DNA from 3 places in the Pantoea trifolii genome. Region 3 is predicted to be linked to each of the others. Evidence: predicted binding sites of a transcription regulator. Region 3 holds the regulator's gene; each other region holds the start of a gene.
The links. The regulator PurR, encoded in region 3, represses purine synthesis genes. The targets are predictions, from matches to a motif close to CANGCAAACGTTTGCNTG.
Positions count from the first base shown of each region.

Region 1 (9,747 bases), 1.5 Mb from region 3:
GCGGCGCGTGGTTTCAACGCCAACGTCGGCAATCAGCAGCTGCTCTTCCAGCTCTTCAAACAAATCATCATCAATTTTCTTACCACGGAACAGGCTGATAAAGCCCGAACCGAGGTTTTCACGGGTTTTGACCAGGCTGCGTTTCAGACGGGCGAAAAAGCCCTCTTTGGTAGGACGTTCCTGCTCCTGCGCAATTATCGGCGCAGCGGCCAGCGGCAGATCGCTCACGGTATCCTGCGTAGCTTCGGCTAGCTCGGCATCTTCCGCATAGGTTTCCGCTAACGCCAGCGCTTCCAGTTCTTCATCGGTTAAAGGCGCTTCTTCATCCCGTTCTGGCTCATCAAGCGCCAGCTCTTCCCGCTGCGGCTCTTCTTCGATTGGTGCCACATCCGGCTGCGTTATCTCTTCCGGCAGCACGTCTTCAACGATGGCGGTAACCGGTTCAGGTTCCTGCGGCTCGATAACCGGCGCTTCAATCAGTTCCGCTTCAACCTGCTGCTGTTCCGCCACCTGTTCGGTGACGGCGACGGTTTCGACAGCCTGCGCTTCGGCACGATCGAGCGCACTCTCTTCAACGGCAGGCTCAGCGACCACCTCGGTGGTTTGCTGCTGCTCTTCAGCAGGTTGTTGCGTCTCTTCTTCTTTGCCAAAGCCTAACCAGGAAAAAAAGCCGCGTTTTTTCTCTTTTGCCATTGTGTGACCCTACTCCTCGATGGCTTATTCCCGGTAGCACGCTTGTTCCCAGGGGATAAAATATTCAATTTTAAGCGGGTGAGCGGCGTAAAAATCAGGTAATTACGCGCACTATACCAACTCAGTAGTCTAACACTTTCCAGCCAGCGCACCACAGCACCCTTTTTTAACGTTTCTTCTGCCCGCTACGCCCGTTAAACTACGCAACAAATTATGACGAGTTGTGAGCAAAATGAGTAAAGCCCCCCGTAGCAGCAGCGCTGGCCAGATCCGCATCATTGGCGGTCAGTGGCGCGGCCGTAAATTACCGGTGCCGGATAGCGCAGGTTTGCGCCCCACCACCGATCGCGTACGTGAAACCCTGTTCAACTGGCTGGCACCGGATATTCAGGAAGCGCGCTGCCTCGATTGTTTCGCCGGCAGCGGCGCGTTAGGGCTGGAAGCGCTGTCTCGTTATGCGGCTTCAGCCACGCTGTTGGAGCTGGAGCGTGCTGTGGCGCAACAGCTGTCACAGAACCTGCAAACGCTGCGCGCCTCGCAGGCCAAGGTGGTGCAAACCAATACGCTGCAGTGGCTGAGCCAGCCGGGCGAGCCGTTTGATGTGGTGTTTGTCGATCCGCCGTTCCGTAAAGGGTTGTTACAGGAAACGTTGACGCTGCTGGAGAAAAATGGCTGGTTAGCGGCTGAAGCGCTGATTTATGTCGAGAGCGAAGTGGAAAACGGCACGCCCGTAGCACCTGCGAATTGGGATTTGTATCGCGAAAAGATTGCCGGTCAGGTGGCTTATCGCCTTTATCAACGTCAACAGGAGACGCACGATGTGGCTTAATGTGGGACGTTTGCTGATGATATGCGTCTGGGCCTTTTTACTGCTCAATCTGGTGCACCCTTTCCCGACGCCGCTGCGCTATTTCGTGCACGTGGCGCTGTTCTTTATGGTGATTATGCACGGCCTGCAACTGGTGTTGCTGCGCGCGACCCAATCGAAAGACGCCCCGAAACTGAGCGGCGTAACCCAGGCGAAGATCTTCTTCTTTGGCGTGTTTGAACTGTTGGCGTGGCAGAAAAAGCATTATCCGAAGATGTAGGTTGGTGCGGCCTATAACCAGGTCGCCATGAATGGCGACCCTACGGGACCGGGGTAAAACTTACGAAACGCGTGCCCTTCATCTTCAACTCGCCCTTCGCGCCCTTATCGATCTGGTGATACTCGTTCGCGTTCACCGTCACTTTGATATCGCTGGCACCGTTCAGCGGATGGAACCAGGCTTCATACTTCATCTCTTCCGCCACAATCTCTTCACGCTGACGTGAACGGCGATTGGGTGACGGAAATTCGCGTTTAGTTTTCACTTTCACGCTCAGCGAGCGCACCGGCGAAGCATCGTTCACCGCCGTTTCGCGGCGCTGTTTAATAAACTGACGGGTCGCCAAAACGGCAATAATGGCCAGTACGATGAAAAAGATTAGCGGTGGTTTGCTCATGATTTATCTCGTGCTTTGCGTTAATTCGGAACGGGTAAAGACGACAAAGCATACAACCAGAGTCGGCTGATTGTCACATTCGGCGGCGGTAACTTACACTGAGAAGGTGATTTTGGGAAAATTCATCAAACTGGCGGACATTTCGTCCAGAAAAGGGAGAAAAAATGCTTTGGTCTTTCCTTGCCGTACTTTTTTCCGGCTGGCTCTACGTCGATGCTTCATACCGCGGTCCGCAATGGCAACGCTGGCTATTTAAACCTGTCACCTTGCTGTTGCTCGTTGCCTGGGCGTGGCAAGCTCCAACCTTCAACACCACCGATTATTTGATTCTGGCCGGTCTGGTCGCCACGCTGGTGGGTGACGCGTTAATGCTGTTGCCGCGTCAGCAGATGCTCTATGCGCTGGGCGCGTTCTTCCTGTCGCATCTGCTGTACACCATCAGTTTTGCTGCGCACATGACCATGAGTTTCTTCTGGCCGATTCCTCTCACCTTCCTGATTATTGGTGTGATTGTTATCGGGATTCTGTGGACCAAGCTGGAAGATCTGCGCTGGCCGATCTGCACCTTAATCGGCATGACGCTGGTGATGAACTGGATGGCGGCGGAGAACTACTTCTTCCGTCCAACTGACTTCAGCTTCTCGCTGCTGGTGGGTGCCGCGTTGCTGCTGTTAGCCAATATAGTCTGGTTTATCTCGCATTATCGCCGCCGTTTCAGCGCCGATAGCGCCATCGTCGCCGCCTGCTACTTTGCCGGTCACTTCATGATTGTGCGTTCACTGTGGCTCTACTGAAGATAACCTCACCTTCCGCTTGACTCTGGAGTCCACTCCAGAGTGTAGCATTAGGGCGCGGGCATCAGCCCGCCCCTGATTCCGGAGGTTATATGCATCAACATGCTCACCCTTGCCGCTGTGGCAAATCTCACCGTCAGCCGCAGCCGCTGTGCTCAATTCGCAGCATAAAACCCGTAACAATGAAAATTTCCGCGGCGCAGCCCGTTACACCAGACAGCGATTGCGGCTGCTGTGACAGCGACAGCGGATCGCCCGGCGGCGAAAGCGACGCCGAAAGCGACAGGCCCGCGCTCACCTCACATCAATTCCGCTGGCAGATTGCTGGCATGGATTGCCCCAGCTGCGCGCGTAAAATTGAAACCGCCGTGCAACGCGTGCCGCAGGTACAACAAGCCCGCGTGATTTTTGCCAGTGAAAAACTGGTGGTTGATGCCGACCACGATATCCGCGCCACCATCGAACAGGTGGTGAAAAATGCTGGCTTCACGCTGAGCGCCAGCGATTCCCCATCGCCTCCTCAACCCGAAAGCCGCTGGCAGGAAAATGCCGGTTTGCTGCTGCTTGGCGGACTAATGCTCGCCAGCTGGCTGCTGAGCCAGTTTTCGCCGCTTTGGGGCGATCGCCTGTTTATTGCCACCACCTTGGTTGGTTTAGCGCCGATTGCCCGCAGTGCCTGGAAACTGCTGCGCAGCGGTTCGCCGTTCAGCATTGAGATGCTGATGACCATCGCCGCCGCTGGCGCACTGGTGATTGGCGCGCATGCCGAAGCCGCGATGGTGTTGCTGCTGTTTCAACTGGGTGAACGCCTGGAAGCTTACGCCGCCGCACGTGCACGCCGTGGTGTCACCGCGCTGATGGCGCTGCGCCCGGATACCGCCACGCGCATCAACGACACGCAGCGGGAAAACGTCCGCTTAGAGGTATTACAACCCGGCGATGTGATTGAAGTGGCGGCTGGCGGACGTTTACCGGCCGATGGCGAACTGTTGCACGCCAGCGCCAGCTTTGATGAAAGCGCGCTGACCGGCGAATCGCTGCCGGTAGCGCGTGAGCCAGGCGAACAGATCATGGCCGGCGCCACCAGCCTTGATCGTCTGGTGACGTTGAAAGTCATTTCCCAGCCGGGCCAAAGTGCCATTGACCGCATTCTGCAACTGATTGAGGAAGCCGAAATCCATCGTGCGCCGGTTGAGCGTTTTATCGATCGCTTCAGCCGCATTTATACGCCCGCCATTATGCTGCTGGCGCTGCTGGTGATGGTGCTGCCGCCGCTGCTGGGCTTTGGCGAGTGGTTGCCGTGGATTTATAAAGGGTTGACGCTGCTGCTGATTGGTTGCCCGTGTGCGCTGGTGATCTCGACGCCTGCCGCCATCACCTCGGGCCTGGCCGCTGCCGCGCGTCAGGGCGCGCTGATCAAAGGCGGCGCGGCGCTGGAGCGTCTCAGTCGCGTGAGTATGATGGCGTTCGATAAAACCGGCACGCTGACCGCCGGTAAACCGCAGATCAACCACATCCAGCCTTTTGGCGCGATGGCGGAAGACAATCTCCTAAGTATCGCCGCCGCCGTTGAACAAGGTTCCACCCATCCGCTGGCGCGGGCGATTGTCAGCGAAGCCGAGCGTCGCGCGCTCACCATTCCGCAAGCGGCACAGCAGCAAACCCTGGCCGGCAGCGGCATTCGTGCCGCGATCGCTGGCGTAACCTATCAACTGCTCACGCCGCGCGAAGTCAGCCATCTCGACGACGCACAGCAACAGCAGATTGCTGAATTGGAAGCGCAGGGCCAAACCGTGGTGCTGCTGTTGCAGGAGCAGCAGGTGCTGGGCGCGTTAGCGTTGCAGGACCAGTTGCGCAGCGAAGCGATCCGCGCGCTGGCTGAGTTGCAGAAGCTTGGCGTGAATAGCGTGATGCTCACCGGCGACAATCCACGCGCGGCCGCCGCCATTGCGGCTGAACTCAACATCAATTATCGCGCGGGTTTGCTGCCCGCTGATAAAGTTGAGGCGGTGAGGACGTTAGGCGCGCAGCAGGCATTGGCGATGGTCGGCGATGGCATTAACGATGCGCCCGCCATGAAAGCCGCCACCATTGGCATTGCGATGGGCAGCGGCACCGATGTGGCGCTGGAAGCCGCGGATGTGGCATTAACGCAAAACCAGCTGGCGATTCTGCCACGCACCCTTGTGCTGGCACGGCGCACGCGCGCCATCATTCGTCAAAACGTGGCGCTGGCGTTGGGATTGAAGGCGATTTTTCTGGTCACCACGCTGCTCGGCTTCACCGGTTTGTGGCTGGCGGTCTTAGCGGATTCCGGTGCCACCGCACTGGTGACAGCCAACGCGCTGCGCTTGCTGCGTCAGCGTTAGGCGCCTTTTTTAATCAGAAACTGGTACGGCAGGCTTTCGGTCTGCTGTGCCAGCAACTCATGCTCCATAAAGCGGCAGAAACCAGGAATATCGCGCGTAGTAGCGGGATCGTCAGCAATGATCAGCAAGGTTTCACCGGCCTGCATGCTGCGCACGGTTTTACGCACCATCATTACCGGCTCCGGGCAGCGCAGGCCAAGGGCATCAAGCTGATGGTCTGGCGCAGAAAAGGGATCGCTCATGATTCTCTGTCAGTTGTTAGTGATGGGCGCTCATTCTAGCGCGCGAATGAGCCAACGCAAGGCGATAACGATTGCGTTAAAATTAACCATTGCATAAATTGCGCAACGCGTTAAGATGCCGCCGATTTTTTATTTACCATCGTGCCAACGCACGAACCTGGGTTCCCTCACCCCATCACTAAAAAGGCTTACAATGATCAACTTTTCTGCACGTCAGCGCATGCATGCGCTGTTTTGGCTATCGCTTTTCCATCTGCTGGTGATCACCTCCAGTAACTATTTGGTACAGCTGCCGGTTTCCATCTTCGGCTTCCACACCACATGGGGCGCGTTTAGCTTTCCGTTTATTTTCCTCGCTACCGATCTCACCGTGCGTATCTTTGGCGCGCCGCTGGCTCGTCGCATTATTCTGGCGGTGATGATGCCCGCGCTGGTGATCTCCTACATCGTTTCCTGCGTGTTTTATCAGGGCGAATGGCAAGGTTGGGCATCACTGGAAGAGGTAAATCTGTTTGTTGCGCGTATCGCCTGCGCCAGCTTTATGGCTTATGCGCTGGGACAGATTCTCGACGTCCACGTTTTTAACCGTTTGCGCCGTTTATCGCAGTGGTGGATTGCCCCAGCGGCAGCGATGTTCCTCGGTAATATCAGCGATACGCTGGCCTTCTTTTTCATCGCCTTCTACAAGAGTCCAGACCCGTTTATGGCGGCGCACTGGGTCGAAATCGCACTGGTGGATTACAGCTTCAAGGTGCTGATCTGCATGATCTTCTTCCTCCCAGCTTACGGCGTACTGCTGAATGCCATGCTGAAGCGCTTAGCCGAACGTTCCGCGCAGCAGCAGATCAATTTCGGCTAATTGCACATAGACGAAACGCTACCGCACGCTAAGATTTCCTGACATACCGGCGGTTGCTTTTAACCGCCGATTCCGTTTTTATAGCCGTCATACTTCAAACGGCAGATGCGTTGGTTGCACGCGTTCACCCAATCACTTACTCATGTAAGCTCATGGGTTCACGCGCTTACCGCCTTTCTGCCGCTTGAATTATTTAGGCTATAAACCTAAACGACTGGAATCATGTAAAAGGGAAAAGAATGCGTAACGTAGTGAAATATGTGGGTATTGGCCTGTTGGTTATCGGCCTGGCGGCATGTGACCAGAAGAAAGATGATGCGGCAGCGAACAGCAACGGTGCGAGCGCCAGCCAGTCGGCCCAGACGGTTAACCTGATGGACGGCAAACTGAGCTTCTCTCTGCCGGCGGGCATGTCTGACAAGAGCGGCAAGCTCGGCTCTGAATCCACCAACATGCACGTCTATGCCGACGAAACCGGTCAGCGCGCGATTATCGTGATTGCAGGCGATCCCACCAACGAAGCGCTTGATGCGCTGGCACAGCGTCTGGAACAGCAGCAGCGCGGTCGCGATCCACAGTTGCAGGTGGTGTCTAACAAAGCGGTAACGCTGAAAGACCAGCCGGCACAACAGCTGGATACGGTGATTTCTGCCAACAATCAGACCTCATGGTCTTCGGTGATTCTGGCAAAAGTGGACGGAAAACTGCTGACGCTGCAGATTACCTTGCCAGCTGATAACCAACAGCAGGCGCAAAGCGATGCAGATAACATCGTCAAAAGCATCACATTGAAATAAGCTTTGGAACGGTCGCCATGAATGGCGACCCTACAAATGGCTCAATGCGGTTTTCGTAGGGTCGCCATTCATGGCGACCTGGTTTGCAACCCTCGCCTTACAATCTCACTGGCGAAATGTGCCAGATCTCATCCGCATACTCCTGAATGGTGCGGTCCGACGAGAAATAACCCATATTGGCGATATTCAGCGCTGCGCTGCGCTGCCACTTGTCCGGCTGACGATAAAGCTTGTCCACCTTGTCCTGGGTATCCACATAGCTGCGATAATCCGCCAGCAGCTGGTAGTGATCGCCGAAGTTCACCAGCGCATCAAACAGATTACGGTAGCGCCCCGGCTCCTGCGGGCTGAACACGCCGCTGGCGATTTGCGTCAGCGCCTGATGCAACTCGGGATCGTCCTCGTAATACTTACGCGGGTTGTAGCCATCGGTGCGCAGCTTCTCGACCTGCGGCGTGGTGTTGCCGAAGATAAAGATATTCTCCTTGCCGACATGCTCCAGCATCTCGACGTTTGCGCCATCCAGCGTGCCGATGGTTAACGCGCCGTTCAGCGCAAACTTCATGTTACTGGTGCCAGACGCTTCAGTTCCCGCCGTTGAAATCTGCTCGGAGAGATCCGCCGCCGGAATAATGATCTGCGCCAGGCTCACGCCATAGTTCGGAATGAACACCACCTTCAGCTTGTTCTTCACCTGCGGATCGTTGTTGATCACATTGGCGACATCGTTGATCAGGTGAATGATGTGCTTCGCCACGTAATAGGCCGACGCCGCTTTACCAGCGAAGATATTAACGCGCGGCACCCATTCAGCGTTGGGATCGGCCTTGATACGGTTGTAGCGCGTAATCACGTGCAGCACGTTTAGCAGCTGACGTTTATATTCGTGGATGCGCTTAATCTGCACATCGAACAGCGCATGGGGATCAAGCACGATATCCATGTTCTTCGCCACCCAATCCGCCAGGCGTTTCTTGTTGGCGAACTTGGCGTCGGCGATCTGTTCGATAAAGGCCGGATAATCGACCTGCGTGGTCAGTTCATTGAGCTGGCCAAGATCGGTACGCCAGTTGCGGCCAATCGCCTCATCCAGCACGTCGGAGAGCGCCGAATTGGCCAGCGCCAGCCAGCGACGTGGCGTCACGCCGTTGGTTTTATTGCAGAAACGGCCAGGGAACAGACGCGCGAAGTCAGCGAACAGCGATTGCACCATCAAGTTGGAGTGCAGCTCCGATACACCGTTAACCTTGTGGCTCACCACCACCGCCAGCCATGCCATACGAATGCGGCGGCCATCGTTTTCGTCGATGATCGAGATGCGCGCTAACAGCTCCCAATCATCCGGATAGTATTCCTGGATGGTTTTCAGGAAGTAGTCGTTGATTTCAAAAATGATGCTGAGATGACGCGGCAGGATCTTGCCGATCATATCCACCGGCCAGGTTTCCAGCGCTTCGGTCATCAGCGTGTGGTTAGTGTAGGAGAACACCTGACAGGTCACTTCAAAGGCATCGTCCCAGCTGAATTTCTGCTCATCGATCAGCAGACGCATCAGTTCCGGAATGGCCAGCACCGGATGCGTATCGTTAAGGTGGATGGCAATTTTGTCTGGCAGATTGTCCCAGGTTTCATGCATCTGCCAATGACGGTTGAGAATATCCTGCACCGTCGAGGAAACGAGGAAATACTCCTGACGCAGACGCAGTTCGCGGCCTGAATAGGTGGAGTCATCGGGATAGAGCACGCGTGACACGTTTTCCGAGTGGTTTTTATCTTCTACCGCAGCGAAGTAATCGCCCTGATTAAACTTACCGAGGTTGATTTCATTACTGGCCTGCGCGCCCCACAGACGCAGCGTGTTGGTGGCATCGGTATCAAAACCGGGAATGATTTGATCGTAGGCCATCGCCACGATCTCCTCGGTTTCCACCCAGCGCACTCGCGCGCCTTCGTGTTGCAGACGGCCACCGAAGCGCACTTTGTAGCGCGTGTTAAAGCGCTGAAACTCCCACGGATTGCCGTACTCCAGCCAGTAATCCGGCGATTCGCGCTGCTGCCCGTCAACGATATTCTGCTTAAACATGCCGTAATCGTAACGGATGCCGTAACCGCGCCCCGGTAAACCGAGCGTGGCGAGCGAATCGAGGAAACAGGCCGCTAAACGACCCAAACCGCCGTTGCCGAGGCCGGGATCGTTCTCCTCTTCCATCAGCTCGCTGAGATCGAGGCCCATCTCCTCCAGCGCCTGATTGAGATCCTCATAAATGCCCATCGCCAGCAACGCATTGCCGAGCGTGCGCCCCATCAGGAACTCCATCGACAGATAATAAACCTGTCGCACATCCTGCGAGAGCTGCGCGCGGCTGGAGCGCAACCAGCGTTCCACCATGCGATCACGCACCGCCAGGAGCGCGGCGTTAAGCCACTCATGCTTATTCGCAATCGATGGATCTTTACCAATAGTAAACATCAGCTTATAGGCGATTGAGTGCTTCAGTGCATCAACCG
Region 1 is NZ_JANIET010000001.1:332,587-342,333, reverse strand. Features, by position in the region: gene ftsY (signal recognition particle-docking protein FtsY) at 1-693, opposite strand, end outside; gene rsmD (16S rRNA (guanine(966)-N(2))-methyltransferase) at 926-1,522, shown strand; gene NQH49_RS01490 (DUF1145 family protein) at 1,512-1,781, shown strand; gene NQH49_RS01485 (DUF2500 domain-containing protein) at 1,822-2,178, opposite strand; gene NQH49_RS01480 (lysoplasmalogenase) at 2,343-2,972, shown strand; gene NQH49_RS01475 (zinc/cadmium/mercury/lead-transporting ATPase) at 3,065-5,341, shown strand; gene tusA (sulfurtransferase TusA) at 5,338-5,583, opposite strand; gene NQH49_RS01465 (7-cyano-7-deazaguanine/7-aminomethyl-7-deazaguanine transporter) at 5,777-6,442, shown strand; gene NQH49_RS01460 (DcrB family lipoprotein) at 6,682-7,239, shown strand; gene glgP (glycogen phosphorylase) at 7,337-9,747, opposite strand, start outside.
Region 1: tusA (sulfurtransferase TusA) is a predicted target of PurR. The motif match lies at 5,644-5,661, and genes of this name have one in related genera.

Region 2 (9,747 bases), 1.4 Mb from region 3:
CTGCATCTGGCGATGATTGGCGGCGTCACCTGGTATTTCTATCACTGCTACGGCGACATGATGGGCACCATGAAGGACGATCAGCTCGCCAAGATCGCCGATGCCTGGGCCAGCAGCCAACGCATGCCGGCGCTGATGCCGATGGTGATGCATGAAGAGAAACTCAAAAGCACCTATATCGTTCAGCTGTGGGACGAAAGCAACCATCTGCGCGCCAGCTCGTGGCCGGGCCTGCATGCGCCATTGCAGCTGAAAAAAGGCTGGACCGATTTGAAAGTCGGTGACTGTGGCGACGACTGCGAATGGCGTGTTTACACGCGGCCCGGCGAGCTGGGCAGTGAAATCGGCAATATTCAGGTGCTGCATAATATCGGCTACATGAAAAGTATCATGGTCAAGCGAGCGCTCTCCGCCATCATTCCGTTGGTACTGATGATGCCGCTCTCACTGATCGTGATATGGCTGGTGGTGCGGGCGATAACGCGCGATTTACGCGTGGCGTCGCGCCATATCGCAGCCCAGGAAACCCTGCATCCGCATAGCGTTTCACCTGATGGCTTGCCGGATGAAGTGCTGCCGCTGGTGGCAGCTTACAACGCCTTGCTGGATAGACTGCGCGCGGCCTGGTCATCGCAGCGTCAGTTCCTCGAAGATGCGGCGCATGAGCTGCGTACGCCGGTCACCGCAGTGACCTTGCAGCTGGAGAATCTGCGGCAACATATTCAACCCGGAGAAGCCAGCCGCCAGTTCGATCAGCTGGAAGCGGGTGTAACGCGCACGCGCCATCTGGTGACGCAGCTGCTGAATATCTCGCGTCAGGAAGATCAATCGGTGGTCGCCACGGTGGAAAGCATCGAGCTGGACGACCTGCTGAAAGAGAGCATTGAGCAGTTGATGGTGGTGGCAGATAAGCGCGGCATTGATATCGGCTTTAACGGCACCACGCATTATCGCCTGCACGCCAGCCGCTCCGATCTGCGTAGCCTGTTCGATAACCTGATCGGCAATGCGATGCTGCACACGCCGGAAGGCAGCCTGGTCGATGTGCTGCTGCATCGCGTCGGTAATCACACCGTGGTGGATATTGTCGATAACGGGCCCGGCATGGCGGAATCCTTTATCGAACGCGCCTTTGACCGCTTCACCCGTTCGCCGGACGTGCAGGCGCAAGGCAGCGGACTGGGCTTATCGATTGTGCGCAGCGTTGCGCAAAAGCATCAGATGCAAGTTGCGCTGTCGAACCGCCACGATCAACAGGGCCAGATTGCTGGCCTGCAGGTGCGCGTTACCCTCCCATAACCCCGTAGGGTTGCCATTCATGGCGACCTTGCAATTTATCGCACCATTCTCTCAACCCCTTTTTCCCGACGAACGCGACACGTAAACGGTTGCGGGGTTCCGTTCGCCTCACGGCCGTTATGTGATAACCATCACATTTCCAGTGAATCAAACTGCAACACTTTTTGACAAACGTGACCAAAATCTATTTTCTATGCCTCTGTTACAGGCACATTACGCAAGCTTGAAAATCTGGCGACACAGACCGGATACGACAACTCACTGCCCATCCCCTGGGATCAATTTCACCCGATCGCGGCGACGGCCCGGCGATCAAAAGCATGTGGTTAACAATAATGAAATATAAAGCGTTGATAGCAGGGGCCTTATTGGCCAGCAGCTGGACTGGTGCGGCACAAGCGGCAGACAGCGATCCGCAGTACGTTTCTGACTGGTGGCATCAGAGCGTGAACGTGGTGGGCAGCTACCACACCCGTTTTGGACCCCAGTTCAACAACGACGTGTATCTGGAATACGAAGCCTTTGCTAAAAAGGATTGGTTCGATTTCTACGGCTATCTCGATCTGACCAACTTCTTTGGCGTGGGTAACAGCAACGCCAACGGCGTGTTCGACCACGGTTCGCCGATGTTCATGGAAATTGAGCCACGTTTCTCCATCGATAAGCTGACAGGCACCGACCTCTCTTTTGGTCCGTTTAAAGAGTGGTACTTCGCCAACAACTACATCTATGACATGGGTCGCAACAGCGATAGCCGTCAGAACACCTGGTACATGGGTCTCGGCACTGACATTGATACGCACAGCGATATCGGCCTGTCGCTGAACGTTTACGCGAAATACCAGTGGGAAAACTACGGTGCGGCGAACGAGAACAGCTGGGATGGTTATCGCTTCAAGGTGAAATACTTTGTACCGATTACCGACCTGTGGGGCGGCAAGCTGAGCTACATCGGCTTCACCAACTTCGACTGGGGTTCCGATCTGCGTGATAAGTCCGATCGTTCACGCACCAGCAACTCGATTGCATCGAGCCACATTCTGTCGCTGAACTACGATCACTGGCATGTTTCAACCGTGGCGCGTTATTTCCACAACGGCGGCCAGTGGGCTGATGGCCAGGAGGTGAACTTCGGTAACGGTCCGTTTGAAGTGAAATCGACTGGCTGGGGTTACTATTTGGTGGTGGGTTACAACTTCTAAGTTGTTGGTTTCCCTCACCCTAACCCTCTCCCACAAGTGGGAGAGGGAACAGATCGTGCCCCTACCTACTCTCTCTCCCGCTTGCGGGAGAGGGCTGGGTGAGGGCTAGCGCGCACCCTATACTCAAATCTGCGGCTTATACGCATTCACCATCCACGGTACGCCGAACTTATCGGTCAACATGCCAAAGCCATTGGCCCAGAACGTCGGTGCCCAGCTTTTCGTCACTTCACCGCCCGCGGACAACGCCTCAAACCAACGCTTGCCTTGCGCCTCATCCGGCGTGGATAAACTCACGGCAAAACCGCCATACGCCGCCTGCGGTGCGCCATCGCTCATCATCAATTCGCCCTGCCCGATGCGCAGATGGGCATGCATAATCTGCTCCGGCGAAAAGCTCACGCCCGAGATACAACCTTCGTCCTCCACCGGCGTTTCATCCGGCATATCGCCATAAGTCATCTTGAACAGCAGCTCGCCGTCGGTGGCGTCGAGGTAGAAGGCAATCGCCTCTTCGCAGCGACCGCTGTAAAACACATACGGGGTAACTTGCATGGTCTGTACTCCATAAAGGGAACGTCCCCTGCAAGTGTAGTGCGCATTATTTATACCGTTGCGAGCCAGGCCGCACTCTTACCTTTGCTGACAGTAGCGCCGAAACAGCTGCGCCATGTAGGCGCTCATCGGTGTCAGCGCGGTGTCTTTGCGCTGGATAAGGTAGAAAGTGGCTTTCGGTAAGGGTTCGTCGAGCTCGAGGGAGATCAGCTGGCCGCCGTGCGTCGGGTCTTCAATCACATCGCGCGAAATAATGCTGACGAAATCGCTCTGCGCCACCAGGCTGGTGCAGGCCATAAAGGTCTCGCAGGTGACGACGATTTTCGGTGCCATGCCGCGCTCGCCAAACAGATCGTGCAGCAGCCGATAATAGCTGCCCTGCGGCGTCGGCATGGTCCAGTCGCAGTGTTGCAGCTCGGCCAGCGTGCGCGCGTGCGCCATCGGATGCCCTTTGCGCATCACCACCTGATAATCACGCTCCATCAGCCGTTCAAACACCAATTCCTGATCGAGATGATTTTTATCGTAGGTATTGATGGTGAAATCCAGTTCGCCCTGGCGCAGTTCATGCACCATCGAAACCAGCTGACCTTCAACAATTCGCACCTTAACCAGCGGATACTCGCGATGAAATTGATTGATCACCTGCGGCATAACGGTGCGCGCAATACTGCCGCCCACGCCGATGTTGACGCGCCCGCCGGCTAATCCCAGCCGCTGCTGAATATCTTCCTGCGCCACCCGCAACTCTTCCAGTATCAGGCTGGCATGCTTAAAAAAGTTATCACCGATATCGGTCAGCGTAACGCCCTGCTGTCGCCGCTCGAACAGGCGCGCGCCCAGCGCCAGCTCCAGCTCCTGAATCGCTTTGGTCAGCGCAGGCTGTGAAAGCCCGGACAAGCGGCTGGCGGCACGGATGCTGCCCTGACGCGCCACGTCAACAAACGCGCGCAGCTGATGAAGTTTGAGATTGGCAGACATGGTTTGATGATAACCGTTGTTTATCAGTAGCAAGATATTCGCATCTTATGCGCGGCAAAACCAATGTGTAGATTCGGATGAATGCATAAAAAACCAACACAAAGGAAATGCCGATGAAAACCCTTTCTGACCTCGTCAACGCGCGCATCCCGCAGATGCAGGCCTGGCGACGCGATCTGCACCACTTTGCCGAATCGGGCTGGCTGGAGTTCCGCACCGCCACGTTGGTGGCTGAAGAGCTGCATCGTCTTGGTTATCAACTCAAGCTGGGCCGCGAGGTGATCGATGCCGACTCGCGCATGGGATTGCCCTCTGCTGAGGTGCTGGTGCAGCAGGAAGCGCGCGCGCTGGAGCAAGGCGCGCTGCCGCAGTGGATTAAGCACTTCTCCGGCGGATTTTGTGGCGTGGTCGCCACGCTGGAAACCGGTCGTCCTGGCCCGGTAATGGGTTTCCGCGTGGATATGGATGCGCTCGATCAGAACGAAAGCCGCGCCGCCGATCATCTGCCAACGCGCGAAGGCTTTGCCTCCTGCAATCCCGGCATGATGCACGCCTGCGGCCACGACGGCCACACCACCATCGGCCTGGCGCTGGCGGGCGTGTTGATGGAGATGAAAGCGCAGCTGAGCGGCACCATCAAACTCATTTTCCAGCCCGCCGAAGAAGGCGTGCGCGGGGCGAAAGCGATGGTCGCGGCCGGTGTGGTGGATGATGTCGATCTGTTCACCGCCATCCATCTTGGTACTGGCGTGCCCGCTGGAGAAATCGTCTGTGGCAGCGACAGCTTCCTCGCCACCACCAAACTCGACGTCAATTTTACCGGCGTCGGCGCGCACGCCGGTGGCAAACCGGAAGAGGGTCGCAACGCCCTGCTGGCCGCGGCGCAGGCTACGCTGGCGCTGCACAATCTGCCGCAGCACAGCGGCGGCGTGGCGCGCGTTAACGTCGGCGTATTGCAAGCCGGAACCGGACGCAACGTGGTGCCCGACTGCGCGCTGATGAAGGTGGAAACGCGCGGCGTCAGCAATCAGGTTAACGACGATATCTATCAGCAGGCGCTGCGCGTGATTGCCGGTGCGGCGGCGATGTACGGCGTCGAATATGAGGTCAAGCTGATGGGCGGCGCGCGCAGCTGCACGCCGAGCCCGCCGTGGGTGGCGTTCATCCACCAGCAGGCCGAAACGCTGGGCATTTTTACCTCAGTGGTCGATACGAAACAGCAGGCGGCGGGCTCGGAAGATGCCACTTACATGCTGGAGCGCGTGCAGCAGCGCGGCGGCCAATCCTCCTACGTGATTTTCGGTTGCGATCTGGCGGCAGGCCATCACAACGCGAAGTTCGATTTCGACGAAGCGATCATGGCGACCGCCGTACAGACGCTGGCGACGCTGGCCCTCAATCAAGCGCAGTTTGGAGGCCAGCGATGAGCCACAGCGAATTTATCGATCACTACATCAACCAAAACCAGCCGCGTTTTACCGCCCTCAGCGATGCCATCTGGGACGTACCGGAAACCCGCTTTGAAGAGACAAAGTCTTCCGCGTTGCTGGCCGATGCGCTGGAGCAGGAAGGATTTCGCGTTAAGCGCGGCGTCGGCAACATCGACACCGCGTTTATCGCCAGCATTGGCAGCGGCAAACCGGTGATCGCCATTCTCGGCGAGTTCGATGCGCTGGCGGGTTTGAGTCAGCAATCAGGTTGCGCCATGCCGCAGCCGCTGGTGGAAAACGGCAACGGCCACGGCTGCGGCCACAATCTGCTCGGCACCGCCGGTTTGGCTGCCGCTTTCGCCATCAAAGCCTGGTGGGCCGAGCACGGCCAGCGCGGCACGCTGCGCTTCTACGGCTGTCCGGGTGAAGAAGGCGGTTCCGGCAAAACCTTTATGGTGCGCGAAGGCTTGTTCGACGATGTTGATGCGGCCGTGACCTGGCATCCCGAAGGTTTCAGCGGCATGTTCAACCTCAGCACGCTGGCCAATATTCAGGCCGCCTTCCGCTTCAAAGGCGTGGCGGCGCACGCGGCCAACTCACCGCACTTAGGACGCAGCGCGCTGGATGCGGTGACGCTGATGAACACCGGCGCCAACTTCCTGCGCGAGCACATCGTGCAGGAAGCGCGTCTGCACTACGCAGTGACCAATGCCGGCGGCGTCTCCCCCAATGTGGTGCAAGCCGACGCCGAAGTGCTGTATCTGATTCGCGCGCCGCAGCTCGATCAGGCGCAGGATATCTATCAGCGCGTCATCAACATCGCTAAAGGCGCGGCCCTGATGACAGACACGCAGATGACGGTGCGCTTTGATAAAGCCTGCTCCAATTACGTGCCGAATCGCGCGTTGGAAAGCGTGATGGAGCGCTATTTGCATCAGTTTGGTTTGCCTGATTACAGTGAAGCGGAACAGGCGTTTGCCGCCGAGATGCGATCCACGCTAAGCAAAGACAATCTGCGCAACGCGCGTCTCAATGCAGCGCGCACCGGCGGTGAAGCGGGCGTTGCCTGGAGTGAAGCGCTCGGCGACAAGATTTTGATGGATGAAGTGGCGCCTTATGCGGTGACGCGCGAGATCCTTTACGGTTCAACCGACGTCGGCGATGTGAGTTGGGTGACGCCCACCGCGCAGTGTTTTGCGCCCTGCTTCGCCTTCGGCACGCCGCTGCACACCTGGCAGCTGGTGGCGCAGGGCCGCACGTCCATTGCGCACAAAGGCATGTGTCTGGCCGCCAAAGTGATGGCCGCCACCGCGCTGACCTTGTTGCAGGATGACGAGGCGCTGGCGCGCTGCCGCGATGAGTTCCAGCGCGTGCGCCGCGAGCAGCCTTACGTCTGCCCGATTCCAGCGGATGTCACACCGTCGAAGTTGAAGTAATCGTGCGATTCGTAACACGGTGCGCATAAATGCGCACCCTACGACGTAGGGTCGCCATTCATGGCGACCATCACCATGAACGCACGAAACATATCGCCATTCATGGCGACCACTGAAATACCAAAAAAAATACAAAAATATAGCCCCCAACGGGCATGCAAACATAACAAGACGAGATGAGGACCTGCAATGGAAGTGACCACGGAGAACCGCAGCCCCGGAAAGCTGTTTAGCTGGATTGAACGCGTCGGCAACAAAGTGCCGAATCCATTCTTACTGTTCGTCTATTTGATCGTGGTGCTGATGGTGGCCACCGCCATACTCAGCAGCCTCGACGTGGCGGTGAAAAATCCGGCCAACGGCGAACTGGTGCGGGTAAACAACCTGCTAAGCGTCGCCGGGATTCAGTGGATCCTGCCCAACATCATCAAAAACTTCAGCGGCTTTACGCCGTTGGGATCGATTCTGGCGCTGGTGATTGGTGCGGGCCTGGCGGAAAAAGTCGGCCTGCTGCAATCACTGATGGTAAAAATGGCGTCGCGTGTGAGTCGTCGCTACGCCAGCTACATGGTGCTGTTTATCGCCTTCTTCAGCCACATTTCGTCCGATGCCGCGCTGGTGGTGATGCCGCCGCTCGGCGCGCTGATCTTCCTCGCGGTGGGACGCCATCCGGTGGCGGGATTGATGGCGGCGATTGCCGGCGTGGCGTCCGGTTTTACCGCCAACCTGCTGATTGTCACCACCGATGTGCTGCTGTCCGGCATCAGTAGCGAAGCCGCCAAAGCGGTGAGCGATACCGTCCACGTTAGCGTGATCGACAACTGGTACTTTATGGCCAGCTCGGTGATTGTGCTGACCATCGCCGGTGCGCTACTGACCGACAAGTTTGTCGAGCCGCGCCTGCCCGCGTGGAACGGCGGCAACAACGATCGCCTGCCGCCGCTCACTGCGCTGGAGAATCGCGGCCTGAAAGCTGCCGGTATCGCCGCGCTGGTGTTTATCGCGCTGATGGCGCTGCTGGTGGTGCCGGAACACGCGCCGCTGCGCAATCCGAAAACCGGCGGTATCATTCCGTCGCCGTTTATTCAGGGCATTGTGCCGATCATCATCCTGTTCTTCTTTGTGGTAGCGATTGCCTATGGCGCGGTGACAAAGCAGATTCGCCACGCGGATGATATCCCGCAGCTGCTGGTGGATCCGATGAAGAGCATGGCGGGCTTTATTGTGATGGTGTTTCCGCTGTCGCAGTTTGTTGCCTTCTTCAACTGGAGCAACATGGGCAAGTTCATGGCTATCGGCCTGACCGATGTGCTGGAAAGCGCGGGCATTAGCGGTGCACCGGCGTTTATGGGCTTGATGTTCCTCTCGGCGTTCCTGTGCATGTTTATCGCCAGCGGCTCAGCCATCTGGTCGATTCTGGCACCGGTATTTGTGCCGATGTTTATGCTGCTGGGCTTCCATCCGGCGTTTGCGCAGATGATTTTCCGCATCGCCGATTCTGCGGTGTTGCCGCTGGCACCGATGTCGCCGTTCCTGCCGCTGTTCCTCGGCTTTCTGCAGCGCTATCAAAAAGATGCACAGCTGGGCACCTATTACGTGCTGATCTTCCCCTATCCGCTGGTGTTCTTCACCACCTGGATTGTGCTGCTGCTGGCGTGGTATGCGCTCGGTTTACCGATCGGTCCGGGCGTCTATCCGAGCCTGCACTAAGCCTGCGCCACGGATGGCGACTCCTTTTCTGTGAACTGCAACGTATGTTGCCAAAATGTCACCGTCCCGCCTCTCGGCAACGCTCAGCGAATTTATTATCCTGCTATTCCTTCGCTTGCTAACGGTTAATTATTTTTAAAACCCATCTCAGCCGTCAGCGGGTTCTGCAAACACCGAGGTTTACACAACAATGACAACAATCACGTCGACAGGGATGGCGAACGACCACATCAGTGCGGATCGCCGCACCTTAGCCGGGCGCATTGATGCGCTGCCCTCTTCTGCCGGTCTGTGGCGCTTTATCACGCTACTGGCGCTGGGCGGCTTCTTTGAGCTCTACGATCTGTTTGAAACCGGCTACATCAGCTCCGGCCTGGTGGCGGCGGGCGTGTTTCATACCGGTTCTGCCGGCGTGTTCGGCGTCGCCGATCAGGCGGCATTTGCCTCCGCGACTTTCCTTGGCCTGTTTGTCGGCGCGAGTTTGCTTGCGCCCTACGCCGACCGTTTTGGCCGCCGCCTGACCTTTATGTGCGCGCTGGCGTGGTACGGCGCGTTTTCGCTGCTGATGGCGTTCCAGCAAAGCGCGGAGATGATCATCCTGTTCCGCTTCCTGGTCGGCATTGGCCTTGGCGTCGAGCTGGTGACCATCGATACCTATCTTTCCGAATGGGTACCGGCGCATCTGCGCAGCCGCGCGTTCGCCTTCTCCTTCTTTATCCAGTTCCTGTCGGTACCGGCGGTGGCGCTGATGTCGTGGTGGCTGGTGCCGCAAACCATTCTCAGCCTTGAAGGCTGGCGCTGGGTGGTGATTGCCGGTGCGGTCTGCTCGCTGGTGATCTGGCTGATTCGTAAAAATCTGCCGGAATCCGCGCGCTGGCTGGCACAACAAGGACGGCATCAGGAAGCGCATCAGGTTTTGAGCGCGATGGAAAAGCGCTGTGGTATTTCTTCTCCCCTTCCCCCACTGGTGGGGGAAGGCCGGGATGGGGGACAGTTCGCACCTGAGCAACCTAAGCAAGGGCGTTTCAGTGAGATTTGGGCACCCGCCTATCGCAAGCGCACGCTGATGCTGGTGGTGATGAACTTCTTTCAGGCGATTGGCTTTTTTGGCTTCGGCAACTGGCTGCCCGCGCT
Region 2 is NZ_JANIET010000001.1:446,699-456,445, reverse strand. Features, by position in the region: gene NQH49_RS01985 (sensor histidine kinase) at 1-1,299, shown strand, start outside; gene NQH49_RS01980 (nucleoside-specific channel-forming protein Tsx) at 1,635-2,501, shown strand; gene yjdN (VOC family metalloprotein YjdN) at 2,625-3,056, opposite strand; gene NQH49_RS01970 (LysR family transcriptional regulator) at 3,135-4,037, opposite strand; gene NQH49_RS01965 (amidohydrolase) at 4,151-5,464, shown strand; gene NQH49_RS01960 (M20 family metallopeptidase) at 5,461-6,903, shown strand; gene abgT (p-aminobenzoyl-glutamate transporter) at 7,093-8,613, shown strand; gene NQH49_RS01950 (MFS transporter) at 8,804-9,747, shown strand, end outside.
Region 2: NQH49_RS01980 (nucleoside-specific channel-forming protein Tsx) is a predicted target of PurR. The motif match lies at 1,378-1,395, and genes of this name have one in related genera.

Region 3 (9,747 bases):
GGCGACGAAATCAACGTTCTGCTCGCAACCAAAGATCAGGTCGCGCTTATCTTTTTCCGCCAGTGCAGGCAGCTGAATGGAGACACCTGGCAGGTTGACGCCTTTGTTTTCACCCAGATCGCCGTTGTTCAGGACATGACAGATCACTGAGTTCTCAGTGACTTCAGTCACCTGCATACCGATCAAGCCATCGTCGACCAGTACGGTGTTACCAATTTTCAGGTCTTCAGTGAAACCGGCGTAGGTCACGGCAACACGTTCGCTGTTACCAATCACCGTCTGATCGGTAGTGAAGGTGAAGGTCTGGCCCGCTTTCAACGATACATCGTTGCCGCCTTCCAGTTTCATGGTACGAATTTCCGGACCTTTGGTGTCCAGCAGAATAGCGGCCTGACGACCGGTTTTTTCCATAACGGCACGCATGTTGGTGATGCGTTGGCCGTGTTCAGCATAATCCCCGTGCGAGAAGTTCAGGCGCATCACGTTCATGCCCGCTTCCAGCAAATGGGTCAGCATCTCTTCAGATTCGGTTTTTGGACCGATAGTACAAACGATTTTGGTCTTTTTCATGTCAGGTTTTCTATAAGTTGTGATGGATGATAAAGGTCGGGATTCGATGCGCATGGCACCGAAGTGAGAATATTTATGGTGTTGGAACGGATTTCACAGAAATAAGAATAGGAGACGAAAGCAAAGCGTGCAGAGAAGTTATGCAGTACGCGAGGGAACTGAGTGATCAGTGTTGCGCAAATCATTGGAGTTGTTTGCATAGGCACGTTAGCGCTGAAACCTTTCAGGTGGAACAACGCGGCATAGTATAGTCGCTAAGTATGCGAAAACCAATATAAAAGCGGCGTGATAAAGACGATGCAGATCAAGAAAAAGGTGTTGCGCAAGGAGATAAAACCAGAGTGGTGCGCTCTAATGGACTCGAACCATCGACCCCCACCATGTCAAGGTGGTGCTCTAACCAACTGAGCTAAGAGCGCATTCAGGAAATTCACTAATTGGTGCGTCCGAGTGGACTCGAACCACCGACCCCCACCATGTCAAGGTGGTGCTCTAACCAACTGAGCTACGGACGCACTTGGTGCGCTCTAATGGACTCGAACCATCGACCCCCACCATGTCAAGGTGGTGCTCTAACCAACTGAGCTAAGAGCGCAACACGCTGTCAGGGCGACAGCGGGGACGAATATTAACGGCAGGCTGTGATGCTGGCAAGGGGAAAAAGTGTTTTTCCCCTACGACTGACCAGCAACTGTGCTATGCGTCGTTTTTTTCGCCGTTACCAGCCACTTAGCGCGCGGCACGCGCCAAAATCACCTGCGCAGGCAGGCGCTGTAAACGACGGATGCGCCAAATCATCATCACTGCTGCGGAGGTCAGACCGATAATGAAGCCACACCAGAAACCGGCGGGGCCGAGTTTCGGCAAAACCCAATCCGTCATCGCCAATACATAGCCCACCGGCAAACCCAGCACCCAATAGGCGATAAAAGTAATGAAGAAGATCGAGCGCGTGTCTTTATAACCGCGCAAGATACCGCTGCCGATCACCTGAATCGAATCTGAGAACTGATAGATCGCCGCCAGCAACATCAGCTGTGCCGCAAGGGTAATGACTTCTGGATTTGCCGTGTACAAGCCGGCGATATCGTGACGGAAAATCACGGTAAACAGCGCGGTGATGGCCGCCATGCTGATGCCGACCCCTTGCCCGGTCCACGCAGCAACGCGCGCCTGTTCGGCGGAACCTTGACCGAGTCGATAACCAACGCGAATGGTAGTAGCGACGCCGAGCGACAGCGGCAACACGAACATCAGCGAACTGAAGTTGAGCGCAATCTGGTGCCCGGCCACTTTGACGATGCCGAGTGGTGATACTAAAAGCGCCACCACGGCAAACAGCGTCACCTCAAAGAACAGCGCCAATGCCACCGGCAAACCCAGCGTGAACAGGCGTGACAAAATCGCACGTGACGGTGCAGACCAGCGCGTTTTCATACGGATGTCGCGCATGCTTGCCATGCGTTTCACCCAGAAGCGCATCACCAGGAACATCACCCAATAGACCGATGCCGTTGCCACGCCGCAGCCGACGCCGCCTAAGGCCGGCATACCAAAATGGCCGTAAATGAACACATAGTTGAGCGGAATGTTCACCATCAGGCCGAGGAAGCCGAGCAGCATCGCCGGTTTGGTTTTCGACAAACCTTCGCATTGGTTGCGCATCACCTGGAACAGTAGGTAACCCGGTGCGCCCCACAGCAACGCATGCAGGTATCCTTCGGCTTTGGCGGCCAATTCAGGATCGATGTCATGCATGGTGTTAATCAGATAACCGGCATTCCACAGCACCACCATAATCAGTAGCGCAACGGCCAGTGCCATCCAGTATCCCTGGCGCACTTGTTCCGCGATACGTTCGCGTCGTCCTGAACCGTTGAGTTGCGCAACGGTAGGCGTCAAAGCCAGTAGAAGACCATGACCAAACAGAATGGCGGGAAGCCAGATAGAGGTGCCGACAGCAACGGCGGCCATATCCGTGGCGCTTACCGCACCGGCCATAACAGTATCTACAAAACCCATCGCCGTCTGGGCCACCTGAGCAAGGATGACCGGGATCGCGAGGGCCAGCAATTGACGCGCTTCTGTAAAATACTTCTGCACGTTACACCTGCTTAATTAAAGAAGAGAGCGGGGCGAAATCCCCAAAGAATGCGCGGCATAGTGTAGCGGCAGCGCTGGCTTCCGCCAAACGTTGATCGCATTTTGTTTAGCAATTTGTGTAAAGTTTGAACTCCGCCAAATTAAGCTGCCGCCGACAAGCTGTGATAAACTGACGCAAACTTTGCAGAGGCTGAGATGATGTTTACTGGAATTGTGCAAGGCACGGCAGAAATTGTCGGCATTGAAGAGAAAGATCTGTTTCGTACCCATATTGTGCGCTTACCGGAGGATCTGTTACCGGGCCTGGCGCTGGGCGCATCGGTGGCACACAATGGCTGCTGCCTGACGGTGACCGAGATTAACGGCGATTTGGTCAGCTTCGATCTGATTAAAGAAACATTGCGCATTACCAACCTGGGTGAATTAAAGGTGGGTGATGTGGTGAATATTGAGCGTGCCGCGAAGTTCAGTGATGAAATTGGCGGTCATTTAATGTCTGGCCATATTATGACCACGGCGGAAATCTGTAAAATCATCCAGTCTGAAAACAACCGCGAAATCTGGTTTAAATTACAGGACGCCACCCAGATCAAATATATTCTGCACAAAGGTTTTGTGGGTATCGATGGTATTAGTTTGACCGTTGGCGACGTAACCAAAAGCAAATTCTGTGTGCATTTGATCCCGGAAACGCTGGAGCGCACCACTTTAGGCGCGAAGAAGTTCGGTCAAAAAGTCAATATTGAGATTGATCCGCATACGCAGGCCATTGTGGAAACGGTTGAGCGCGTATTAGCGCAGCGTGAAGCCGCTGCACTGGCGCAGATTGCTAGCGCAGAATAATACCGTTGAAAAAGGCGCCATGCGGCGCCTTGATTCATTTGAAAGCTGATTAACGCGCTACGCGTAAACCGCCATCCTTGCCACGACTGAATACTACCTGCCACAGCTGAATATCACGGGCACGAAACGCACCGGCGCAGGCGTTGAGATAATAGTCGAACATCCGTTTAAAACGTTCGCCATATTTCTCAGCCAGCTGCGGCCACGCCGCCTGAAAACGTTCATACCACGCCATTAACGTCGTATCGTAATCTGCGCCAAAGTTATGCCAGTCTTCCATGACGAAATGCGGCTCACTGGCATCAGCGATTTGACGTACCGACGGCAAACAACCGTTCGGGAAGATATATTTATCAATCCACGGATCGACATTCATATCTGTAGTGAGGGCACCAATGGTGTGCAGCAAAAATATGCCGTCTGGTTTGAGGTTACGGTCAGCAACATCAAAATAAGTGGCATAGTTTTTCGGCCCGACATGTTCAAACATACCCACAGAAACGATGCGATCATATTGATTATTCAGGTCGCGATAGTCCTGCAGTAATATAGTGACATCCAGTCCTTCACAGCGTTGTTGCGCGAGTTTTTGTTGCTCAGCCGAAATAGTCACGCCATGCACCGTGACGCCATAATGGCGTGCGGCATATTCTGCTAATCCGCCCCAGCCACAACCTATATCCAGCAGCGTCATGCCCGGTTCAAGTTGCAACTTGCGGCAAATCATATCCAGTTTGGCTTGCTGCGCGTTTTCCAGGGTATCAGCATCTTTCCAGTAGCCGCAGGAATATTGCATGTAAGGATCAAGCATCAGTGAGAAGAGATCATTACCAAGGTCGTAATGCTCTTTACCCACAATCCAGGCGCGTTTTTTTGATTGCAAATTAGTGAGACGCGCGGCGGCGATGCGCAACGTATCTTTAAAATGCCGAGGTAATTGTTTATCCAGATGGTGTTTTAAAACGCGATGGAAGAACATATCGAGCTGTTCGCACTCCCACCAACCATCCATGTAACTTTCACCTAATCCGAGCGATCCTTCCTCGAGAACGCGTTTAAAAAAATCTGGATGCTTTACCTGAATATCCCAGGGACGAGTGCCATTAACTGCAATATCAGCCCGCTCTAGCAGTTCATTGACGATCCGATACCAATGGTTTTCTTCAAGGCTCACTTCTTCTATAACAGATGAACTCATAGCTTCTCCATCACCTTCCGATCTGAACCTGAGAAAAAGAATAGCCAATTTCCCAAGACCTGTGAGAGAACTCACGGAAAATCCGTGCGCCAGAAATCCGACGTTGTACGACGTAGTACAGAGGTATGAATTTGAGCAGAAAAGTGGGTCGCCGCACCGGATAATGTGCAGACGCCATCCCGCGACAGGGTCGCTAAAGGTATTACATTTATATTATTGATTTAATACAGAATTACTGACCCACAGAGTATATGCTCACGTGGGTCAATATTCAACGGGTTATCGTTAGTTTGCTAACGAAAAGCGCTGGCTTAGAGATTATCTTCGCAGGGACGGGAAGTGTGGGCAATATCACTTTGTGCGTTTACCGTTCGCTGGCAGACAAAGCCCACCCACGCCAGTACCACAGTAGCGACCATCACTAACGTGGTGTTGAACAGCGCCTGTTCAAGGCCGGCGGAGACCAGCAGGCTGGCTACAAAGCACAATCCTAACTGGAATAAGTTCTGTAATCCTGCGGCTTTACCGGTGGCGTGCGGGAAGTGCGCTAATGCTCTGGCAACCACAATTGGATAGATCGCGCCATTGGCCAGCGCCATGCCGCAGAAAGGCATCAACAGCACAAACAGCGGCGCTGATGGCATCAGGGCGATGACAAACAAACTCAGGATGCTCAGGCTATACAGCACCAGCAACCACGGCAGCAGTTGCGCGCCCTGATAGCGATTTAACAGCGTGCGGCAGCCAAAGCCACCAATCAGAAACGCAATGGTCTGCGGAATATAGCTCAGGCCAATATCACCCGGCGTCAGGCCAGCAGCGGCGAGAATGAAAGGTGAGCCTGTCAGCCAGGCGAAAAAGCTCGCCGAACAGGCCGAGTAGATCAAGACGTTACCGCTGTAAACGCGAGTACCCAGCAAGGTCAACCAGCCGGGTTGTTTACCTGACGCCACTTTCTCGCGCTTAGGCGAGGTTAACTGCAGCGTACCCATCAGTAGCACCACGGCAACCAGCGTTAGTGTGATAAAGATGCTGCGCCAGTGGAAGTGGCCGATAAGCCAGGCGCCGAGCAGCGGTGCCAGCGCCGGAGACAGCGCAACCAGCGGCATAATCGTGGCAAACACTTTATTGGCTTTGGCTTTTGGATAGTGATCCACCACCAGCGCCTGCCAGCTTACGGCAGCCGCACAGACACCAATTGCCTGCACAAAACGCAGTGCCAGCATCAGGCGCACATCGGTCACCCAAAGCATCCCCAGACAACCAAGGGCGAAGATGGCTAACCCCGCTAGCAAAATCGGTTTACGCCCGTAACGATCCGACAGCGGCCCCCAAAAAACCTGGGCACAGGCGAAACCGCCGAGAAACAGACTCAGGCTGGCGCTGATGGTGCCAGGTGCGCTAGCGAAATCACGCTGCATATCGCCAAAGGCGGGTAAATACATATCCGTGGCAAGAAAGCCGAGCATGCTGAGCACGGCGAGATAAGGCATAAATGCTTTAGACGACAACATGTTGATTCTCTTTTGGGCAGGTTGAACGCCGGGGAGTGTAAAAGGATGCAACGCGCTTTGTGAAACGCTAATATTTGCATAGTGCTGTTAAATTTTTTGAAGGCAAAATTATGTGGTCAGAATATGCGCTTGAAGTGGTAGATGCGGTGGCGCGCACCGGCAGTTTTAGTGCGGCCGCGCAGGAGCTGCATCGCGTGCCTTCTGCCGTCAGCTATACCGTGCGACAGCTGGAAAGCTGGCTGGCGGTGCCGCTGTTTGAGCGCCAGCACCGCGAAGTGGTGATGACACCGGCGGGCGAGCATTTTGTACGCGAAGGGCGATCTGTTATCAAAAAAATGCTGGCAACCCGTCGACAGTGTCAGCAACTGGCGAATGGCTGGCGTGGGGAGCTAAGTATCGCGGTTGACTGCATTGTTAAACCGCAGCGCACGCGGCAGTTAGTGAAGGATTTCTATCGCCATTTTCCCGATATGGAGCTGATTATCAGCTACGAAGTGTTCAACGGCGTATGGGATGCGTTGGCTGATGGCCGGGTTGATGTGGCGATTGGCGCGACCCAGGCGATCCCGGTGGGTGGACGTTTTGCCTTTCAGGATATGGGCGCGCTGAACTGGCGCTGTGTGGTGAGTCCCGACCATCCGCTGGTCAACAGCACGGAACTGGATGATGAAACCTTGCGGGCGTGGCCATCGCTGGTGCTGGAAGATACCTCGCGTGCGTTGCCGCGCCGTATGACGTGGACGCTGGATAATCAGCGGCGGTTGGTAGTGCCAGAGTGGGAAACCGGGATGGATTGTTTGCTGGCAGGATTGTGCGTCGGAATGGTGCCGGGCCATTTGGCGCGTCCACTGCTGGACAGCCATAAACTGGTTGAACTGGCGCTGCCGCAGGCTTTTCCGGACAGCCCGTGCTGCGTTAGCTGGTCAGAACAGCGCGCGTCACCGGCGCTGGCGTGGTTACTGGCTTATCTCGGGGATGCCGAAACGCTGAACCACGAATGGCTCAGCGAAGTGTCGGCTTAGCGGCGATAGTCGCGGAACGGACCGTACGCCACCGAACGGCGTTCAATTAGCGTTGGCTGGACTTCGATTGTTTGCGGATCTTCGCGCTTGCTGGTGATGCGATCCAGCAGCATTTCCAGCGCTTTTTCACCCAGTTCGGCTTTCGGCTGGTGCACGGTGGTCAGCGCTGGGGTGAAATAGCGCGCGTTGCGCACGTTATCGTAGCCAATGACTGAGATATCCTGCGGTACGCGCAAGCCCATCTCATCAGCGGCGCAAATCGCGCCCATCGCCATGATATCGCCACCGCAGAACACCGCGGTTGGACGCTGTTTCTGATTTAAAATCTGCTGCATCGCCTGATAGCCCGATTCAGGTTCAAAGTCGCCCTGAACCACCCATTCCGGACGCACCGTAATGCCCGCTTCGCTCATCGCCTGCAGGAAGCCAGCGTGACGTCCGCCGCCGGTGTTGCGCTCCATCTGGCCTGGAATGGCACCGATATCGCGATGGCCGCGTTCGATCAGATAACGCCCGGCGAGATAACCGCCCTGAAACGCATTGTCCTGCACGGTATCGGTGAAATCACCGCGTGACGCGCCCCAATCCATCACCACCATGGGGATATTGCGGTTCTCTTCCAGCATCTGCAGCAAATCGTCTGGATATTCCGAACACATCACCAGCAATCCATCGACGCGCTTTTGCGCCATCATCGACAGGTAAGCGCGCTGCTTTTGCAGATCGTTGTGCGCATTGCCGAGAATCAGCGTATAGCCGCGTTCGAAACACCGGTTCTCCACCGCTTCGATAATTTCAGCGAAGTAGGGCGCTTCGCTGGAGGTCGCCAGCAGACCCAAGGTTTTGGTGTGATTAACTTTGAGACTACGCGCCACGGCACTGGGCGAGTAGTGTAATTCTTTGATCGCTTCCCATACGGCGTTACGCGTCTCTTCCGCAACGAAACGCGTTTTGTTGATGACATGCGAAACCGTGGTGGTTGAGACACCCGCGCGTTTTGCGACATCTTTAATTGTTGCCATGAAAATGGTACTCCTGGGCTTATCGCAACTTACTGATAAGTATATTGTTAAACGTTTGCGTCTGCTAATGCTTTTACAGCCCAAAAAAGCGGGCAAAACGGTGTGTTTTAGCAGGCGAAATCACTTCATCACGCTGTTGATACAGGATGCGCAAAATCTGTTGCGCAACGAAAGGCGGCGATTCTAGCAAGCTGATGCGTATAAAACGAGATTTTTGCCCATTGCTGTGCGAAAATCGCTTTAACCCTAATAATTGTGTGACTAAGGAGTTGTGATGAATACCGACCTGAAACTGGCGCTAATGACCACTGTTGGCGCACTGTTGATGATTATCGCCTTCAGCTTTACCGCGATCATGCATTAACAAAAAAGCCGGAGCTGAGAACAGCATCCGGCTTTTTTATGATTGTTGCGCAACAACTAGCGAATAGTTTTTGGCGTCATCATGCGACGCGCGCCCACATAGTGTTTCTGCCAGTAATCCTCACCCAATGCGCTGATCTGAATATCTTTGCCGGTACGCGGCGACTGAATGAATTTCCCGTTGCCGAGATACACGCCCACATGATCGGCAGTGCCGCGATTATTGATGCGGAAGAACACCAAATCGCCTTTCTCGAGCATTTCACGTTTAATCGGTGCCGCATCGCGCAGGTGATACATCTCATTAGCGGTGCGTGGCAGTTTGAATTTCACCAGATCTTTATAGGCGTACCACACTAAGCCGCTGCAGTCGAAACCGGTATGTGGCGAAGCACCGCCCCATTGATAGGGTTTGCCGAGTTGGCCCATCAATTTGGTCATCGCCGTTTCACGCGCCTTTTGATAACGCTGGCGGTGCGCCTTACTCATTTTGATGCCGGTCAGCGCTAACGCTTCATCATCGACGGCGATCTCAGGTGTTTTCTTCGCTAAACGTTGATGACCGTATTTCTTAGCAGAAAGTTTCAGCGGGGATTTTTTGCTGGTGGTCTTGTGCAGCGCGGTTTCTGTTTTGGTCTGTTTTTTGAGTTTGAATTTTTGAACAGCAGTCAGGCGCGATTTTTTGGTGGTGGTTTTCACCGGGCGTCGTTTGCGGCGCTCGTCTTCACGTGCGCTCTTTTTCTCTGCTTTAAGCGAACTGGCATTAACGGGCGCATGCGGAGATGCAGCAGCCACATTAAAAAACAGTTGGGCGAAAGCCAGTATGAAAAGCGTAATTAGTAGACGCATAATCCGGTTACAGGTTAAGCAGGCTGAATGAAAGCAGACTGCGGCAAAGTGAGAGAAATCTGATCAAGTGACCAGCGCCGAGGCAATTCTAATCCACTTTTTTTCCAAAAGGTAAGGCCTTTTTCCATTAATATGTTACCAGATTGATTCTGTAGCAAAAATGAGCGATTTCAGCTGGTTAACGCAGCGAAACTATTGCTAATTATTAATTTATTAATGCCAATTAATGATATGAAAATGTTATTTGTCATGCGTTAACTTAA
Region 3 is NZ_JANIET010000001.1:1,857,076-1,866,822, forward strand. Features, by position in the region: gene pykF (pyruvate kinase PykF) at 1-570, opposite strand, end outside; tRNA gene NQH49_RS08640 (tRNA-Val) at 913-989, opposite strand; tRNA gene NQH49_RS08645 (tRNA-Val) at 1,009-1,085, opposite strand; tRNA gene NQH49_RS08650 (tRNA-Val) at 1,089-1,165, opposite strand; gene NQH49_RS08655 (MATE family efflux transporter) at 1,300-2,673, opposite strand; gene NQH49_RS08660 (riboflavin synthase subunit alpha) at 2,872-3,516, shown strand; gene cfa (cyclopropane fatty acyl phospholipid synthase) at 3,566-4,714, opposite strand; gene punC (purine nucleoside transporter PunC) at 5,026-6,228, opposite strand; gene punR (DNA-binding transcriptional activator PunR) at 6,339-7,250, shown strand; gene purR (HTH-type transcriptional repressor PurR) at 7,247-8,272, opposite strand; gene cydH (cytochrome bd-I oxidase subunit CydH) at 8,547-8,636, shown strand; gene NQH49_RS08690 (C40 family peptidase) at 8,693-9,484, opposite strand.